3 regions of the Shewanella japonica genome follow, and region 1 is predicted to be linked to each of the others. Evidence: predicted binding sites of a transcription regulator. Region 1 holds the regulator's gene; each other region holds the start of a gene.

Evidence for each region. The regulator LexA, encoded in region 1, represses DNA repair genes until DNA is damaged. The targets are predictions, from matches to a motif close to TACTGTATNNNNATACAGTA.
Region 2: the regulator LexA is predicted to act here: its motif matches at 1,733-1,752, upstream of dinG (ATP-dependent DNA helicase DinG).
Region 3: the regulator LexA is predicted to act here: its motif matches at 4,004-4,023, upstream of recA (recombinase RecA).

The regions. Positions count from the first base shown of each region.
Region 1 covers NZ_CP020472.1:230,859-237,643, forward strand. The annotation lists gene coxB (cytochrome c oxidase subunit II) at 1-320, opposite strand, end outside; gene SJ2017_RS00990 (cell division inhibitor SulA) at 761-1,267, opposite strand; gene lexA (transcriptional repressor LexA) at 1,264-1,881, opposite strand; gene plsB (glycerol-3-phosphate 1-O-acyltransferase PlsB) at 2,291-4,711, shown strand; gene mtr (tryptophan permease) at 4,723-5,967, shown strand; gene SJ2017_RS01010 (helix-turn-helix domain-containing protein) at 6,002-6,785, opposite strand, start outside.
Region 2 covers NZ_CP020472.1:1,836,927-1,843,711, reverse strand. The annotation lists gene SJ2017_RS07900 (DNA polymerase II) at 1-1,565, opposite strand, end outside; gene dinG (ATP-dependent DNA helicase DinG) at 1,803-3,878, shown strand; gene SJ2017_RS07890 (sulfite exporter TauE/SafE family protein) at 3,887-4,660, shown strand; gene SJ2017_RS07885 (primosomal replication protein) at 4,657-5,322, shown strand; gene SJ2017_RS07880 (DUF2057 domain-containing protein) at 5,332-6,063, shown strand; gene SJ2017_RS07875 (histone deacetylase family protein) at 6,100-6,785, shown strand, end outside.
Region 3 covers NZ_CP020472.1:3,664,020-3,670,804, reverse strand. The annotation lists gene rpoS (RNA polymerase sigma factor RpoS) at 1-521, shown strand, start outside; gene SJ2017_RS15755 (hypothetical protein) at 691-1,020, shown strand; partial or broken gene mutS (DNA mismatch repair protein MutS) at 1,108-3,687, opposite strand; gene recA (recombinase RecA) at 4,109-5,167, shown strand; gene alaS (alanine--tRNA ligase) at 5,498-6,785, shown strand, end outside.

The DNA of each region.
Region 1 (6,785 bases):
ATGAGGGTTTTTGTGGCAGGAATTGCCATACCAATGAGGATAAGAAACGGCACGACAGTCCATGCTATTTCCACTTTGGTACTATCATGGAAATCAGCAGGTACTGCACCCTTTGATTTTCTATGATAAATCATGGAGTAAATCATGATTCCAAATACCACAACACCAATAGCACAACAGATATAAAGAATGATCATATGGAGGTCGTAAACCTTACCACTGATCTCTGTTACCCCTTGGGTCATGTTAAGCGGCATATCAGCCGCTGCAAGTGGCACTGCAAAAAACAGCACCATTAATCCATACAACAATCGCTTCACAAGACTACTCCTCTGCCAATTGCGATTTGCAATAACAACAAGGAAAAGTCACACAGTAATACTCTGCTCTATGCAAACTTTTCTATTCCCGAAAAAGTTTGATCACTTCAAAGTACACGGTGGCAGTGAGTATTAATACTCGATTATTCTATTGGGTTTTGGTGGCCACACTTGTACCTAATACTGAACTTTTCAATTCTTAAATTGACGCTTTTTATTCAAGGCTTTCTATACCGCATGGTACCAGCACAATCTTTACAGCGTTTTATCACTTATGTTCATTTTTACCACTAAGAGAGGTCAATAAATGTTACTCCCTTGTTAACTACATTACTTGGAGATTAAATATTGATCAAGATCACTTTATCATCTAATTTGCTGAAAAAAGGCGCAAAAAAAAGCCCGTCACCGAAATGAAGGGCTTTTTTAGCAAATAGACTTTAGTGAAATGCAGATAAATTCAATTGGGTTGCAGCCACAGGATTACTGGCGTTTAATTGGTCATCACGTAAGTGAGTATTTACATCTTCAATAATGACACCTTGCGCTAAGGCGCTTTTAGCGACTAATTGAATGCGACGATTATCACGAGCATCTAATGGGGTTGTCCATGTAATCACTGCGCTGGATGTACCACTTGTGAGTGCTTTTTCCATTGCCCAAAGTGTTTCGACTTCATCTTTAGTGTGAACCAGTAATACACGGTCCATTCTGACATTGGCGTTCGCTAGAATTTGTTTGTAACCAATGTGAGGCGGATTAATCAGTACAATCCATCGCCCTTGTTGACTTAATACGGCTAACTGGCCGCATAGCTGAGTTAATTCAGTTAACCCTTGGTTAGCTGTTTGTTTGGTTTCGATACCTTGCTTTACTGGCGCAGCTGCTGATGCCATGTCCATCCATAAACCTGGGTGACGTGGTGCATTACCTATTAATGTGTTCATAACCAACCTCCATTACGGATAACGCCAACAGCGAGCCCTTCAATCGTAAGGCTTTGGCATGTTAAATCGACTTTTATCGGCGAGTACTGCTCGTTTTCTGCATGCAGATAAACAACGTTGCCTTTCTTTTCAAAACGCTTCACGGTGACATCATCATCAACACGGGCAACAACGACTTGACCATTTTTAGCTTGCTGCATTTTGTGAACCGCTAATAAGTCGCCTTCAATAATGCCAATATCCTTCATACTGTCGCCACGAACACGTAGTAAGAAATTAGCATTGGGTTTAAACATTTCAGGATCAACTTGAAAGTATTGTTCAACATGTTCTAACGCCAAAATTGGTTCACCAGCCGCAACCTGACCAATCAGTGGTAAGCCTTCTTCGACTTCCTCTTCTTCTTGGACCATACGGATACCGCGAGAGGTACCTGGAATAATTTCAATGCAACCTTTTTTAGCGAGTGCTTTTAAATGTTCTTCTGCAGCATTAGCACTTTTAAAGCCTAATCTAGTGGCAATTTCTGCACGAGTTGGTGGCATACCTGTCTCGGCAATATTGCATTTAATTAATTCTAGAATTTCAGCTTGTCGTGGCGTTAAAGGTCTCATGTTGATTCCTGTTTTTTTATACAGTGACTGTCATTATATACAGTATCTTTGGTCGCGCAAGTATTAACCAACATTTTTTGATGATAAAGCAATAGATATGAATTTTTATCGAAGTTTTTAGTTATTTAAAGATAATTAAATCAGTGGTTTATTTTTTTTGTGGGGCGTCGGTAAATTAGTGTGTTTTATTATTGATGACTCAAGTGAATAAGCCAAAAAGTACTGGATACCGTCTATTTATACAGTACTGTACCTAAATGTTTTGCTACTTACTAAGTGATTGATACTTGATGTTAGAACCAACAAAACTTGCTACTTAAATGTTAACTAGATTTACCGAGGTTAGTGTAACTGAATGATATTCTGGTATCCTATGCGCAATAAATCGTTGTTGATAATGCGAAGACCCATGCTAAAACCAGATTCTATCATTGCTAAATCATTACGTTGGATTCAGAAATTAATGGTACACAGTGTTGTTGTGCCTGAAGATCCGTTCGCTGACCTTAACTTAGATCCTGACAAGCCAGTGGTCTATGTGATGAAAACGGAGTCGCTGAGTGATATTGCTGCCTTACATGAAATGACAGCTAAATATAACTTGCCAAGTCCGTATGAACGGTTAGATGTTGATGGTTTCAATACCCCTAGAATTGTGTGTGTGGAAGGGCGTAAACCCTTGTTTGGTAAGCGCCATAGTAGCGATAAATTTGTAGCAAACTTTACTAAGTTGCTCGAATTACACCAAAAGAACAAAGAACTCGACATCCAGCTTGTTCCTGTAAGCCTATATTGGGGTCGTATCCCTGGTAAAGAAGACGACACCATGACCGCTGCGGTTTTTGAGCGTGAAAACCCAACATGGTTACGTAAATGGTTAATGATTCTATTTTTAGGTCGCCATAACTTCATTCAATTTTCTAATGCCATGTCGCTGCGTTATATGGCTGATGAACACGGCACAGATGTCAGTATTGCGCACAAGCTTATCCGTGTGGCTCGTGTGCATTTTCGCCGTCAACGTAAAGTGATGACGGGGCCTCAGCTTCCTAATCGTCAAGCGATGTTCAATTCGCTGTTAAAGTCAGAATCCATCAAGCGTGCCATTCAAGAAGAAGCCGTTAACAAAAAAATTCCCGAAGAAAAGGCACGTGAAAAAGCCATTGAGTACCTTGATGAAATCGCAGCAGACTATTCGGATAACTTGATTCGTATTGCTGAGCGTTTCTTAACTTGGCTTTGGAACAAGTTATACAGTGGTATTAGCATCAAGAGTGCGGAGCAAGTTCGTAAACTGCATCATGATGGTCATGAAATCGTTTATGTGCCGTGTCATCGAAGCCATATGGATTACTTGTTACTGTCATATATTCTTTATTATCAAGGCATGGTTCCACCGCATATTGCGGCAGGGATTAATCTTAACTTTTGGCCGGCAGGTCCAATGTTCCGCCGTGGTGGTGCCTTCTTTATCCGTCGTAGTTTTAACGGTAATAAGCTTTATACCGCAGTATTCAGAGAGTATTTAGATCAACTATTTGCTAAAGGTTATTCAGTTGAGTATTTCACTGAGGGTGGTCGTTCACGTACTGGTCGTCTACTTGCTCCTAAAACAGGCATGCTAGCGATGACGGTAAACAGCGTATTGCGTGGTATCGAGCGTCCTGTGACCTTAGTGCCAGTGTATCTTGGCTACGATCATGTCATGGAAGTGTCGACTTATCATAAAGAATTAAGCGGTAAGAAAAAGCAAAAAGAATCTGTATGGCAAGTGTTTGGTGCATTGCGTAAGTTGGGTAACTTTGGACAAGGTTACGTTAACTTTGGTGAGCCAATTAACGTGCAGCAGTTCTTAAATCAGCAGTCGCCTGATTGGCGTGAAGAAGTGGCTAAAGATCCTGAACAAAAACCAACGTGGTTAACGCCTGCGGTTAATCAGTTAGCCAATAAAGTGATGACAAACATTAACAGTGCTGCAGCAGCGAGCTCTGTTACGTTAACCAGTATGGTGTTATTAGCCGCTGAACAAAATGCATTAGAGCGCACAGAGCTGGAACGTCAGCTAGATTTATATCTTAAATTGATGAAAGAAGTGCCTTACACTGATTACACCTCAGTAGCTCAAGGCAGTGCTAGTGAATTAGTTGATCAATGTCTATCACTGAAAAAGTTTACTTCGCACACTGATCAAATTGGTGAAATTATTGCGATTGAAGAGTCTTCAGCAATTGCGATGAGCTACTACCGTAATAACATCATCCATTTAATGGCAGTTCCTTCGTTAATAGCGAGTTGCTTGGTGCAATACGAAGAGTTTAATCGTCAAAAAATTCATGAAATCGTTAATGACTTCTACCCGCTACTCAAAGCTGAGTTGTTTATGGGGATTGAAGACTTACCCGCTTATATTGATAGCGTATTAAACTTATTTGTTGAGCAACAGCTTATTTCGGGTACAGACGAGTTTGAACTCAATCAAAGTAATATTACCCAGTTAATGTTATTGTCTGAAACTGTCAGTGAGACATTACAACGTTACGCGATTATCTTTAATTTATTGGCTTATAAACCGGATATTGAACGTTCAGATCTAGAAAGCGCGAGCCACTTATTAGCTCAGCGTTTAGGTGCTTTACACGGAATTACTGCGCCAGAGTTTTATGATAAAAAACTCTACAATAATTTGAGTGTAAAATTAAAAGAATTAGGGCACTTGTCGGGTAATGACAATCAGTTTGCTGTCATCCGAATTCGCGACCATGCCAATGGTATGTTGCGTTTATCTGTTCGTAAAACCATAGTAGATAGCGTCACTATGGAACATGGGTAACCACTAACTTTATGAGTTCAACACAATCACAACCGCACAATAAATCATTATTAGGCGGTGCTATGATTATTGCCGGTACCACAGTCGGTGCCGGTATGTTTTCCCTTCCTGTTGTCAGTGCTGGTATGTGGTTTGGCTATTCCATTGCCATGCTAATCGGTATTTGGTTTTGTATGTTGGTGTCAGGCTTAATGCTACTTGAAACCAACTTACATTTTAAACCTGGCGACAGTTTCGACACGTTAACCAAAGTGACATTAGGCCAATTCTGGCGGATAGTTAATGGGCTTTCCATTACCTTCGTATTATATATTCTGACTTACGCTTATATCAGTGGTGGTGGCTCTATTGTGAACCACACCTTGTCAGGTATGGGCATTCATTTACCACAAAGTATTGCAGGCTTAGTTTTTGCCCTTGTGCTTGCTGCGATTGTGATGATTAGCACTAAAGTGGTCGACCGTATTACGACAGTAATGCTTGGCGGGATGATCATTACTTTCTTTTTAGCCGTCGGTAATTTGCTGATTGATGTGGAAACCGTGAACTTGTTAGTCCCTGACGGACAGGCGAGTTTTGCTCCATATATTTTAGCTGCCATTCCTTTTGGTCTGACAAGCTTTGGCTATCACGGCAATGTGCCAAGCTTAGTCAAGTATTATGGCAAGCAGCCTAATGTGATTATCAAGGCGATTTGTATCGGTACCTTTATCGCGTTAGTGATATACACGTGCTGGTTAATTGCCACCATGGGCAATATTCCTCGTAGTCATTTTAGCGATATTATCGCTCAAGGTGGGAATATGGGCGTATTGGTTGCGGCATTGTCAGATGTGATGTCCAGTGCTTGGCTAAATACCATGTTAACTCTGTTTGCTAATTTGGCCGTTGCGTCATCTTTCTTAGGGGTGACCTTAGGTTTGTTTGATTATTTAGCAGACTTATTTGATTTTGATGAGTCGGCTAATGGCCGAATCAAGACCGCTGCAGTGACCTTTATACCGCCAACCATCTTAGGCTTGTTATTCCCAGATGGTTTTTTGATCGCTATTGGTTTTGCCGCTCTTGCCGCGACAATTTGGGCTGCTATTGTGCCAGCGATGATGGCGTATAAGTCACGTAAAATGTTCCCTGATGAGAATAGCTTTAGAGTTCCTGGTGGTACGCCGTTAGTGGTTGTAGTGATTCTTTTTGGTGTGCTAACAGCAGCTTGTCACTTATTGGCAATGGCTGATTTATTACCTGTTTATCGATAAGTTATACGCAATATCGATAATCTAAAAAAGCCCTCTATTGAGGGCTTTTTTGATGCAATTTTTCAACGTACTGAGTCGGTGATTGATGATGTAATCGCCTAAAACTTTTACTGAAGCTGCGAACACTGGCATAGCCAAGTAGCTGCGAAATCTCTTTAACCTCTTTGCCTTCAAGCATATATTTCACTGCTAAATTTCCTAAGATATAGCGCATTAACTCTGTAAAACTAAAGCCATTACGCTGCAATCGTCGCTGTAATTGTTGTTTCGAAAAACCACATAATTCCGAAAGGGAATCTAATGTGGGTAAACCATAAAAACGTATGTAATTCACCAGCTCATAAAGCACTTTAGGCGTGTCATGGGGTTGAGGCATATTTAAATATGAGTCGAGTTGATTAAGGCTAATACTACTTTTGTTATTGCGCTGAATATGTTGGGAGGTGGATAGCGATGCCAAAAAGTGTTGTTCAGAGCTAATCAAGGAGTCGACATCAAGCCATATCTCGGTTTGCGGCGCATTCCAGGTCACTTTGGCTCCAAATACTGCTTCGCTCTCCTGTTGATTTATGGCGGGGCCACTGAGCATCACTTTAATCGGGGTGAAGTCTTTGCCTAAAAAGTGCTTGCAGGTATTTAGCAGTGTTAAGGCTATGCGGAGCGAGTCATGGGATTTGGCTTTGCCGCTGACATAGTTATTGCGATAGCACCATTTAATAATCTTATTCGACTGAGCACCGTAGTAACTTGCACCTGAATGAAAACAAGCCATGGCATAGTTAATGCGCCGAAAGGTAATTGCCAAGTCTGGAGTCGCC
Region 2 (6,785 bases), 1.6 Mb from region 1:
GCTTGAGAAAGAGGTTTATCATTATCTTGTTTAGCTTTTTCTCTTTGCAGAGAAAGACTAGCAATAAGACCAGGTAAAATTGCATTATGACGATTAAACTTAGCTTCCAAAAAGCCGTCAACATCATCTTCTAAAGGGTTGAATTTTGCTTCAACAAGACTTTTAGGGTCAATTAAGAAGGTACGTATTATTGAAGGGTACAGACTTTTAAAATCGAGGACTAATACATCTTTATAAAAGCCTGGAATGGAGTCCATGACATAGCCACCTGGAGATTCTAAACCATTACTGGCCGCTCTCGCTGGTGCAACAAATCCACTTCTATGAAGATGCGGTAAGTACAAGTTATTAAATGCAGCGACCGAGGCACCTACTCGCCCAAACTCAAGACCCGTTAATTTTGCTCTTTCTAATGCAAAAGCCAGTAATTGGGTCTTTTTAAAGATATCCCACACTAACCTACAATCAGTTAAGTTATAAAAAGCTAATGCTTGTTTGTTGTGCTCAAAAAGGTGACATATTTCTTGCCCACGATTTTCAACATGATCAATGGCTTTGCCTTCGTTTAATAAGTGCTGAGAAACATGCTCTAGCGAATAACGCTCGAATTGATAAAAAGCCGCTTTTATCCAATCAATACCATCAAGTACAACCCGTCCAGGCAGCGATAGTGTCTCAGGACGATACTTATCTTCCACCTTCCAAGTCAGCGCTTGTTCATCGCGACCGATTAATAATGCTATTTGATGTATTTGACAACGCTTATACAGTAGCGCCAAATCAAAGGTCACCACCGCCCAACCAATAATGACATCAGGGTCATACTCTTTGAACCAAGTTATCAGAGCTTTAATTAATGAGACTTCATCGCTCACCCAGTGAATGTCATCATCGCTTAATTTGTCGCTATCAAACTTTTTGTTATCTATTGATTCAGACTCTCCTACCATGATGACTTTCTGATAAAGGTCGGTTTCCTCATTTAGCGCTGAATGTGAACCATATAAACCAACAGAATACAGTTCACCAGTTGGGCTGCATTCAAAATCTAAAGACACCATTGAGACAGGCACATTAACTTCTGTTCTTCTGGCTTTGCTTGCTAAGTAAGTGTGAGTACTTGGATGATTATCAGTGTTATACGGCGGCTGTGATAAAGGAGCATTAATGGCAAATTCAGCTTGTAATGCTATAAATCTTTCTATTAAAAAACGTTGTTCAGGTCGAATATCTGCTTCATAAATTTCAATACCAGCGTCATTAGCAATGCGCAGCACCTGTTTTAACATCGTTGTTGATTTTACATAAACACAAGACACATCTTCGTAATTAAAATTTTTTAGGCTTACCGGCTCAATTCTTATACCAGTACTAAAATGACTTAAAATGAACTCAGAATCTATCTGCTTACAAAAGCAAATAACATCAAACTGCTCCACCTCAATGATTGCAGGACCGTCAGCTGTTTTTATAAAATACTGCAATAGTAATCGGCCATGTCGATAAATGGCGTGTCGGGTGAGTACGAGCCCTTTTAGGGTGTTTTTTTGCAATTGAGTGTCCATGGATTAACAAGATTACTTTACATATTGAGTGTGATTAACTGAATAAGGTCATAGCCATAGATATTCATAACATCTAAGATCGAGCCCTTCATTATCCGATTTGAATCCTGTCGCTAAAAGTCTTCGCTTAGCTTTTAGCTAGATTATATATTTCGAACAACTAAAATCACTGTTATTATGTACAGCATATAACAGCTAATACAGAATTAGTAAGTAAAGATTGCTAATGGACCCTACATGCTAACGGATCATATCAAAACCCAGATCCGCACTATCTATAAAGATATTGCGACTGCGATGCCAAATTTTCGTTCTCGCAGAGAGCAAAACTTTATGGTGGCAGAAATATCAAAAACCCTAGCTGGTGACTATGATAAACAACGACGCATTATGGTTTGTGAAGCAGGAACCGGTATTGGTAAATCCCTTTCTTATATTCTCGGAACGATTCCATTAGCTTTGGCAAGTAAGAAAAAGGTCTGTATCGCGACAGCAACAGTAGCCTTGCAGGAGCAGTTATTGCACAAGGATTTACCTTTCTTTTTGCAACAATCTGGCGTTGATTTTAAATTCGGTTTAGTTAAAGGCCGCCAGCGTTACGTATGTTTAGCTAAACTCGCTGCCATGATAGGTCCTGAAGACACATCTCAGATGGCAATGTGGCAAACTAAACCAGATCAAAGTCAAATAGATCTCCTCAAAGCCCTACATCAAGATTTTAACGACAATAAGTGGAACGGCGAGATTGATACATTAAAAAAGCCTATTCCTGACTTTTTATGGCAGCAAATTTGCTGTGATAAGCACAGTTGTCATCGGCAAATGTCGAGCCATCATCACTGCCCTTTTCATAAAGCTCGTGAAGATGTCGAGACCTGGGATGTACTTATTGTTAATCACAGTTTGCTGTTTGCCGATCTAGAGTTAGGCGGTGGCGTGATTTTGCCAGAACCTGAAGACATGTTTTATGTCATAGATGAGGCTCATCACTTGCCGACGGTAGCAAGAGATTTTTCAAGTGCTCAAGCAACATTGAGGGGGGCGAGTGATTGGCTTGAAAAGGCGTCAAAGACCTGCTCCAAACTTCAAAATCAACTTAAAACCACACATATTATTGCCCCTGTGCAAGCAATGCTCGATCACATTGGCGATTTAGTGACTCAGCTTAATCAAGTTGCCCATTTTTGCGACACACAGCCTAAACTTTTTGCCAACCCAGAAACGCGTTTACGATTCGAAAATGGCAAGCTTCCAGAATCTTTACTAATACAAGCAGAAAACTTAGCAACTACATCAAATCTTGCAGTAAAACAATTTACCAAGATCCAAAGTGTACTGAATGAAGCAATCAAAGATGGTGAACTACCAAAGCATCAATCAGAAGCTGCTTTATCAGAGGCCGGCTTTATACTGCAAAGGTTAGAAAATCTCGCAAAACTCTGGAAAATGCTCGCAAAAGAGGATTCCAAAAAAGGGGCGCCAATGGCTCGCTGGGCAGAGCTCATTACCGGTAAACAACAAGATTACCTATTTTGTGCATCTCCAATTGAGGTCGGTTTTATGCTAGAGCATATGCTCTGGCAAAAAGCTGCAGGCGTTATATTGTGTAGCGCAACATTAAGAGCCTTAAATAATTTCAATCATTTCGCTCACCAAGTCGGGTTGTCCCTAAATGATGGTAGTCGTTTTCTAGCCTTATTATCGCCCTTTGATTATCAAAATAATGCGACACTGTTTATTCCACAAATGGAAAATGAGCCCACTGAAGATGCTTTTACAGATGAACTAGCAGAACAAGTTATCGCACTTGTAGAAGATGAAATGGCGACATTAGTACTGTTTGCCTCATATTGGCAAATGGAAAAAGTGACAGATAAGGTCAATGGTAAAATTGCCAAAGACCAGCTGTTTGTGCAAGGAACCATGCCAAGGCAACAAATTTTAGAGCAACACAAGCTCCGCTGTGACCAAGGTAAGCCCAGTATTATTTTCGGTACAGGAAGTTTTTCAGAAGGGTTAGATTTACCCGGTGATTACCTTACCAATCTGATTATTACCAAATTACCCTTTGCAGTGCCAACTTCACCAGTTGAACAAGCGCATGCAGAATACATTAAGAGTAAAGGTGGTAATCCATTTTTACAGCTCACCATTCCAGATGCATCACGCAAATTGATCCAAAGTTGTGGTAGATTACTCCGTAAAGAAGATGATTATGGTCGCGTCACCATTTTAGATAGGCGTCTTATTACTAAGCGTTATGGTAAATCATTACTTGATGCCCTTCCGCCATTTCGTAAAGTTATAGAATAGGTATTTATTTGGAATTTCTGTTAGATCCTAGCCATTGGGCGTTTTTGGCTGTTATTGGATTAGTCGCTGGTTTTATTGATGCCGTAGTAGGAGGTGGTGGATTGCTATCAATTCCCGCACTACTGACTATGGGCATTCCGCCTCATTTAGCCTTAGGCACAAATAAGCTGGCAGCATGTTTCGGCTCATTGACCGCTGGATATACTTATTATAAGCAGCAACTCATCAAACTTAGATTTTGGCGAACCGCCTTTATTACCACTTTTATAGGTGCTGTATTAGGCAGCATTTTAGTTTATTTAATCGACGCCGCTTGGCTCGAAAAAATTCTTCCATTGGTTATCATCAGCATCGCGTTTTATACCTTACTCAGTCCAAAAGCAATGGGAGATAATATTTCTGTAGCGCCCACCCAATCGCCGTGTAAAACGAAACAAGCAGCTCAAGGGACTTTACTAGGTTGCTACGATGGTTTTGCTGGTCCTGGCATTGGTGCCTTTTGGACAGTAAGTAGTATCAGGCTGCACAAGCTACCTTTATTAAACAGTTGTGCCCTTGCTAGGGTCATGACGTTTGTCAGTAATGTCACTGCACTCATTATTTTTGCCCTTTTAGGTGAAGTTGACTGGATACTGGGTCTATGGATGGGGGTGTGTATGATGGCGGGCTCATTCATTGGCGCGAAATCAGCAATACGATTCGGAATTCCCTTTGTCAAACCACTCTTTATTATCGTCGTACTAGCAATTGCAGCTAATCTTGCTTGGACCGCATGGTTATGAGAAATACAAATCAACTAATTCATCAATTAAAGCAGCAGCTCAATACACTTGAACGAGATGCGTTAAATCATGACCAGCAATTGCCTTCACAACAGAAGAAAATGCTGCAAGACATTGAAAGATTTAATTCGCAATTATTTATTCAGCAAGGTGCTCAGCTCACACCCTGTATCCAACAACTTAAAAAAGATATTGTTCAATTAGAAAAGCAACTTTCTCTAAAATTAGACATCAAAATTATCGAGTTAAGTTGCCAAAGAATACAAGACCGCTTTACTGCATTACGTCGAGCTTTAGTGACGACCAATATTAATGTAAAAACAGCTGAACAAAAACGTGCCAACAACCGTGCTAGATATGCGAAGAAACAACAGCAGCAACATGCCGACAGTGGGTTTGCATGGATAGCTAACAATGTGATGAAAAATAGCCACCAGATTTACCAAGAGCTTAATAAACATTTGAATTGGGCTACAACTTTTGAACAAAAAATTGCAGAAATGGAAACTAAGCTTGCAAACTGTCACAGTGCTGACAAAATCACGATACAAAATGAAATCCTTTCTCTGCACCGCAGATTAGGAAAGTGCCGTCAAGCAATTAGCTATATTGAAGATAGGATTCAAATGTTTGAACGACCGAATCGAAATACAAATCGTTAAGGAGCAACAATGAAATTTACACTGCCGCTGAGTGCGACATTACTGGCTTTTGTCACTTCAACTTCTGTTATTGCAGCAAATCTCTCCATTCCTATGTCTTTTGAATATCTTGCTTTAGACGGCAAAGAAATTGATACCAATATGTTCTCGCATAAAACTAACCTTGAGTTAGATAACGGCCAGCACAAAATTGCAATTCGTTATCATGATATGGTTGATGATGATTTCAGTGATAGCCAGAGTTTTATTAAATCTTCACCATTTATTATCGATATCAAGGTTGATGGCGATTACGAGTATCAGTTAAAGCCTATCGACGGCGACTATGTCAAAAAGCCTAAAGCCTTTGCCAAAGACCCTCAAGTCGTAATTTCTCGAAAAGATAACGGCGCAGTATCATATACAGTAACTCAAACAGAATATAAAGAGAGTAGTTTTATTTCCAATTTGTTCAACGGTAGTCAAGGCGAAGATATTGATACCTTGTCTGCTTCAGCAACAGATAGTAATACAAAATCTTTACCTGTCGCTAAAGTTGCACCCAGTGCGACTGTTGCAGCAACGGCACCTGCTGTAGCCGCTAGTGCAAATGAAGTTAACACGACTAAAACAAGCAGTGCAAAAGTTAACGCCAATAGCCAAACAGGGACACATCCTGAGCAAATGCTTCAATATTGGTGGCTTCAAGCTGATGAAGAAACTCGTAAAGAATTTATGAGCTGGGCGATTAAACAGCTATAACTTTTCTTCATCCCCTCTGCGCTTTCGGTTTTACATTTGGGCATACCACTTGTTTATCACACCAGCTACTCTAAGCTGGTGTTACCGAGTGCGCACCGCTTTCCAACCACGAAATATCAATTATTACAGCAATATTTAATTTCAAGCGGCATAGCCAATACAAAAGACTTTCACTCTCCTACTAAAATTTGCATAGACCAACTAAAACAAGTTCATGATCCCGATTATGTAGATGGCTTTTTAGCTAACACACTCGATAAAAAACAAATGAGGCGGATTGGTTTCCCTTGGAGTGAATCATTAGTAGACAGAACCTTACATGCAGTTAATGGCACTGTACTTTGCGCTAAATTGGCAATCGAAAATGGCGTCGCTTTACACTTAAGTGGTGGTTACCATCATGCCCACCAAGATTTCGGTAGTGGCTTCTGTATTTTTAACGATTTGATATTAGCCGCATCGACTATGATCAATTCAGGTAAAGCCAGTAAAGTGTTAATCATTGACTGTGATGTACACCAAGGAGACGGCACTGCCACATTAGCCAGTAATAATACTAATATTGTTACTTGCTCATTTCATTGCCTTAAAAACTTCCCAGCGCGAAAAGCAAAATCAGATCACGATGTTGAATTTCACAAATATACCAATGATGATCGATTTATCGAGACAATAACAGAAGTTGTTCCCTACCTTATTAATATCCATCAACCAGATTTAAT
Region 3 (6,785 bases), 1.5 Mb from region 1:
TCATGAATCAAACTCGCACCATTCGTTTACCTATTCATGTCGTTAAAGAGCTTAACGTGTACCTTCGTACCGCAAGACAATTGGCTCAAAAATTAGATCATGAGCCCACGGCTGAAGAAATCGCAGATACGTTAGATGTTTCTACTAGCGATGTAAGCCGCATGTTAAAGCTAAACGAAAAAATCACTTCTGTAGATACGCCATTAGGCGGCGAAAATGATAAAGCCTTATTAGATGTCATTGCTGATGATGATTCGGTTGGACCTGATTACAAAGTGCAGGATGAAGATCTATCAAATTCGATAGTAGGTTGGCTAAATGAGCTAAATACTAAGCAAAGAGAAGTGCTCGCGAGACGTTTTGGTTTATTAGGTTATGAGCCTTCTACATTAGAAAATGTGGGTGCTGAGATTGGCCTAACGCGTGAACGTGTCCGCCAGATCCAAGTTGAAGCTTTAAAACGATTGAAAGATGTTTTAGGTGCACAAGGCTTGTCAGTTGAAGCGTTATTCAGAAGCTAATTTGTTGGAATAAGCTTTAGTATGCTTTCAGTGAATAAGGACATTAATCATGTCCTTTTTTATTGTCTGTTGAAAACGAGGAATAAGAAACAATGAAAAAAATGTCATTAGTTTTATCAGTATTGTATGTGTTGTGATATTGACTGGTTGTCAAAGCACAAGAGACACAATGATAGAGCAAGGTTATCCCCTAGCTTATGCCGATGGTTTTCAGGATGGGTGCGATAGCGGTAACAAGGCTGGCGGAAGTTTGTTTGATGAGTTTAAAAAAGATGTCAATCGCTTTAATCAGGAGCAGGATTATGCTCAAGGCTGGACTGATGGATTTAGACAGTGTGAAACTGAGCAAGAATCAATACAGCGCCAAGTAAGAATGAGCATCGAGCAACAGAAATTACAGCAACAGACCAAGAGTAATGAGTTAGCTGAGCAACATGCATTAGAGCAAGAAGTCATGAAAGGAGTTGATACGAGTAGTCTAAAATCATTAGAGAAGTGACCAGGCTATACTCAATGCTGTTAGTGAATAAAAAAACGCTGCGAAATCATCGCAGCGTTTTTTGTATTGAGTCTATAAATAGATGTATTAAAGCTGAGCTAACCTTTTAAGTTCATACAACATATCTAAAGCCTGTTTAGGCGTTAAATTGTCTGGGTTTATCTTAGCTAACTTGTCTGTTGCAGCAGATGACTGGGGTTCAGGTAATGTCAGGTTTAATGCTTCTTGAATCGGTACTTGATTGTTATTAGCAAAGTCACGACTTTCAAGCATATGCAGTTTTTGTTTCGCCGCTTTGATGACGTGGGCTGGTACCCCTGCTAGTGAAGCAACTTGTAAGCCATAACTTTTACTCGCAGCGCCCTCTTGAACAGCATGCATAAAGGCAATTGTGTCCCCGTGCTCGACGGCATCTAAATGCACGTTAGCAGTTCCATTAATCTGTTCTGGCAATTGTGTTAGCTCAAAATAGTGGGTTGCAAACAAGGTTAATGCAGCTACTTTTTCAGCTAAATACTCTGCTGCTGACCAAGCTAGAGATAAACCGTCATAGGTCGAAGTTCCTCGACCGATTTCATCCATTAAAACTAAACTTTTCTCTGTAGCATTATGAAGAATGTTAGCGGTTTCTGTCATTTCGACCATAAAAGTAGAACGTCCAGAGGCGAGATCGTCAGAGGCGCCGATACGTGTAAATATTCGATCTACAGGGCCGATAATTGCTTTTTGTGCAGGTACAAAGCTACCTATATGAGCCATAAGCGTGATTAACGCAACCTGACGCATATAAGTCGACTTACCCCCCATATTGGGCCCCGTTACGATAAGCATTCTTCGCTTAGGCGCGAGGGTGACTGGGTTGGCAATAAATGGTGTTTGGCTAACTAATTCGACCACAGGATGACGGCCAGACTCGATATGAATACCAATGTCATTACTGATTTCTGGACAATGATAATCCAGTGTTTCAGCTCGCTCTGCAAAGTTGCTTAGCACATCTAATTCGGATGCAGCTTGGGCAAACAGTTTTAGTTCATGCAATTTAGGTAAAAGTAAATCAAATAACTCTTCCCAAAGCTGCTTTTCAATCGCTAATGCCTTTCCTTGACTAGATAGCACTTTCTCTTCGTATTCTTTTAACTCTGGTGTGATGTAGCGTTCGGTATTCTTTAGTGTTTGACGACGCTGATAGCTCAAAGGAACTTGATCTGATTGTAAGCGACTCACTTCGATATAGTAGCCGTGAACCCGGTTGTAGCCGACCTTTAAGGTATTGATGCCTGTTTGTTCTTTTTCACGGTTTTCTAATTGTACTAGATAATCAGATGCCCCTTCACTTAGGCCACGCCATTCATCTAGTTGTGCGTTGTAACCCGCTTTAATTACGCCGCCATCACGGATAAGCATAGGCGGATTATCGACAATCGCATTTTCCAATAGCTGTTGCTGCTCTGGAAACTCGCCTAATAAATTGGCTAGACGTTGGAGTTCACTTTGTTGGCAGTGACCTAAAGTTTGCTGAATTTCAGGTAATAAAGCCAACGCCTGGCGAAGACGGGCAAAATCTCGTGGGCGTGCGCTGCGAATAGCTAGCCTCGCCATGATACGTTCGATATCGCCAAGGGTTTTTAATTGCTGGTGTAAGTCTGCATATAGCCCCGTATCAATTAACTCAGCAACTGCTTGTTGTCTTTGGCTAATATGCTGTTGGTCACGCAGCGGTTGGTGGATCCATCGCTGCAACATACGACTTCCCATCGGCGTAGCTGTCTTATCGAGTACCCAAGCTAAGGTATTATCACGTGAGCCAGATAAATTAATAGTAAGTTCTAAGTTTCGGCGGGTTGCAGCATCAAGAATGATAGTATCAGCCTGATTAAACATGGTGATGCTATTAATATGAGGCAATGCTGTTTTTTGTGTGTCTTTGACATATTGCATTAATCAGCCAGCTGCTTGTAGCGAAAGCCTAGCATTTGTAATACCAAATCCATGAAGATCTTTGGTACCAAATTGCTCTAGAAGTAATTGAATGCTGGTATCGTAATCAAACTCCCATTCAGGTCTTCGACGTATGCCTTTGCGATTTTCAATTAATTGGCGGTCAAGTAAATCTTCACTGTAGAGCAATTCTGCAGGACTGGTACGTTGCAGTTCAGCTTCCAGTGTTTCTTCATTTTCAAGTTCAACAATAACAAATCGACCAGACGAAACATCTAAAGTCGCGTAGCCAAATCCACTCTTACCCTGATATACCGCAGCAAGTAAGTTATCCTGCTTTTCTTGTAGTAAGGCTTCGTCGGTTAAGGTACCTGGGGTAACAATTCTTACAACTTTACGCTCAACTGGTCCTTTACTTGTAGCAGGGTCACCGACTTGTTCACAAATAGCGACAGATTGACCAATTTGAACCAATTTTGCGAGGTAACCTTCAACGGCGTGGTAGGGAAGTCCTGCCATGGGAATCGCGTTACCACCACTTTTTCCACGTGCAGTTAATGAGATACCTAACAGTTCAGATGCCAGCTTAGCGTCTTCATAAAATAATTCATAAAAGTCTCCCATACGATAAAACAACAGCATTTCAGGATGCTGTGCTTTCAGCGTTAAATACTGGCGCATCATGGGAGTGTGCTTTTCTAAATTTGGGTCTTCATTTACGGTCATTAAGTGATTGCTCTTACTTTATTTTGAATTAGGCTAAGTCTGGGTCAATATAGGCGGTCATCTTAACAACAATTGATTTGATACCCAATAGAATCGCAACGATGCTATGCCGTCTTGCCCTTGTTTACTGATTTTTTGAACAATACTTATTGTTGTAAACTCAGGAATTTACCCAACCTAGAAGTACTGTATACAGTGGTTTTGTTTGTCTACTATTTATCGTTATTAATATATTTTCGTTATTAACTGTATGATTTTTAATGTGTAAATAATAGTAAGGTAAAAAAAAGGAAAAAAATTATACAGTAACTATTGATACTGTATGATTATACAGTATACTGAGCTCATATTACGAAACAGACAAATTTATTCGTTACCAAGTTCGTTATTCGAACTGAGTCACCTTAAAGGGATAAAGAGAATGAAAGCAGATCCAAATAAAGAGAAAGCGCTGAATGCTGTATTAGGTCAAATTGAAAAGCAATTTGGTAAAGGTTCAATCATGAAGTTGGGCGCTGATCGCACAATGGATGTTGAAACCATTTCTACAGGTTCGCTTTCGTTGGATGTTGCCTTAGGTGCTGGTGGTTTACCGATGGGACGTATCGTTGAAATTTACGGTCCAGAATCATCGGGTAAAACAACGTTAACACTTGAAGTTATTGCTGCAGCACAACGTGAAGGCAAAACGTGTGCGTTTATTGATGCTGAGCATGCTCTAGACCCTATCTATGCAAAAAATCTAGGTGTCGATATTGATAACCTATTATGTTCACAACCTGATACTGGTGAGCAAGCGCTTGAAATCTGTGATGCGCTAACACGTTCAGGTGCTGTTGATGTAATCATTGTCGATTCTGTTGCAGCATTAACACCAAAAGCTGAAATTGAAGGTGAAATTGGTGATTCTCATATGGGCCTTGCCGCACGTATGATGAGCCAGGCAATGCGTAAGCTTGCAGGTAACTTAAAACAGTCAAATACGCTACTTATTTTCATTAACCAAATTCGTATGAAAATTGGTGTTATGTTTGGTAACCCTGAAACCACAACGGGTGGTAATGCACTTAAATTCTACGCTTCTGTACGTTTAGATATTCGTCGTACAGGTGCGATTAAAGACGGCGATGCTGTCGTAGGTAACGAGACTCGAGTTAAGGTCGTTAAAAATAAAATTGCAGCGCCATTTAGACAAGCTGAATTCCAAATTCTTTACGGTAAAGGTATTAACCGTACTGGTGAGCTCGTTGATTTAGGTGTAGCACACAAGCTGGTTGAGAAAGCTGGTGCTTGGTACAGCTACCAAGGCAACAAGATTGGTCAAGGCCGCGCAAATGCGGGGAAATACCTAGTTGAAAACCCTGCAGTAGCAGAAGAAATTGAAGCAAATTTACGTCAAATGCTATTAAGCACTGAAAAAGAAGTGGCACCAGCTGAGTCGGATGAAAACATCGATTTAGAAACAGGTGAAGTGTTCTAATCACGTTTTAACAGTAATGAAAATAACTATCGCGGTCGACATGAGTCGGCCGCGATTTTTTTTTGTAAGTGCTCTATTCATTGGCATATGTGATCGAACGCCGCTCGTAAGGAAATGACTTCATTAAAGACGTCATTTAGCTCGTATTACGGCACAGATTATTAAAAACCAATTAACCGATTGCAGTAATCGCCCCTCATAGCAAGAAAATCGCTAATCTAAATACGCTTGGATCTCGCACCTTCAGTTTGTTTAAGTATATAATGTTGCCAATTTAAAGCTGATATTCAGCTTCATGATAAATAGAATTTATCCATTTAGGGCGATTTCATGTTTCAGACCACCACAGAATTAAGAAGCGCATTTTTAGCGTATTTTGGTAACAACGGACACCAAGTTGTCGACAGTAGCTCGTTAGTACCACATAACGATCCAACGTTATTATTTACAAATGCGGGTATGAACCAATTTAAAGAAGCTTTTCTAGGATTGGAAAATCGTGGTTATTCACGTGCAACGACATCGCAACGTTGTGTCCGTGCTGGTGGTAAGCATAATGACTTAGATAATGTAGGTTACACCGCCCGTCACCATACTTTCTTTGAAATGTTAGGTAACTTTAGTTTTGGTGATTACTTTAAAGAAGAAGCCATTTCATATGCGTGGAACTTCTTAACCCAAACACTGAAATTACCAACAGAAAAACTTTGTGTCACTATTTACGATACTGATGACGAAGCCTTTGAAATCTGGAATAAGAAAATCGGTGTTGCTGCTGAAAATATTATTCGTATTGGTGATAACAAAGGCGCTCCTTATGCCTCTGACAACTTCTGGCAAATGGGTGATACAGGTCCTTGTGGTCCATGTTCAGAGATCTTTTATGATCATGGCGAGCACATTTGGGGCGGCCGCCCTGGTACACCAGAAGAAGATGGCGATCGCTTCATTGAAATCTGGAATATCGTTTTCATGCAGTACAACCGTCAAGCTGACGGTGAAATGAAACCGCTACCAAAACCTTCAGTCGATACAGGTATGGGAATTGAGCGTATTGCAGCTATCATGCAAGGCGTACACTCAAACTACGAAATTGATATTTTCCAAGCGTTAATCAAAAAAGCGGCGGAAATTATTGGGGTTGAAGATTTAGAAAATAAATCACTGCGCGTAATTGCTGACCATATTCGTTCTTGTTCATTCTTAATTGCTGATGGTGTGATGCCGTCGAATGAAGGCCGTGGTTATGTATTGCGTCGTATCATTCGTCGTGCAGTGCGCCACGGAAATAAGTTAGGTGCAACCGATACGTTCTTCTTTAAATTACTGCCTACCCTGATTGAAGTCATGGGCGATGCGGGTAAAAGTTTGGTTGAAGCTAAAGCTATTATTGAAAAATCATTAAAAGCTGAAGAAGAACAATTTGCCAGAACACTAGAGCGTGGCTTAGGTATTTTAGATGCTGCGTTAAACGAGTTAGATACTAACGTTTTAGATGGTGAAACAGCCTTTAAACTTTACGATACCTATGGTTTCCCTGTGGATCTTACAGCTGACGTCTGTCGTGAACGTGATATTACCGTTGATGAAGCCGGTTTCGAAGCTGCGATGGCTGAGC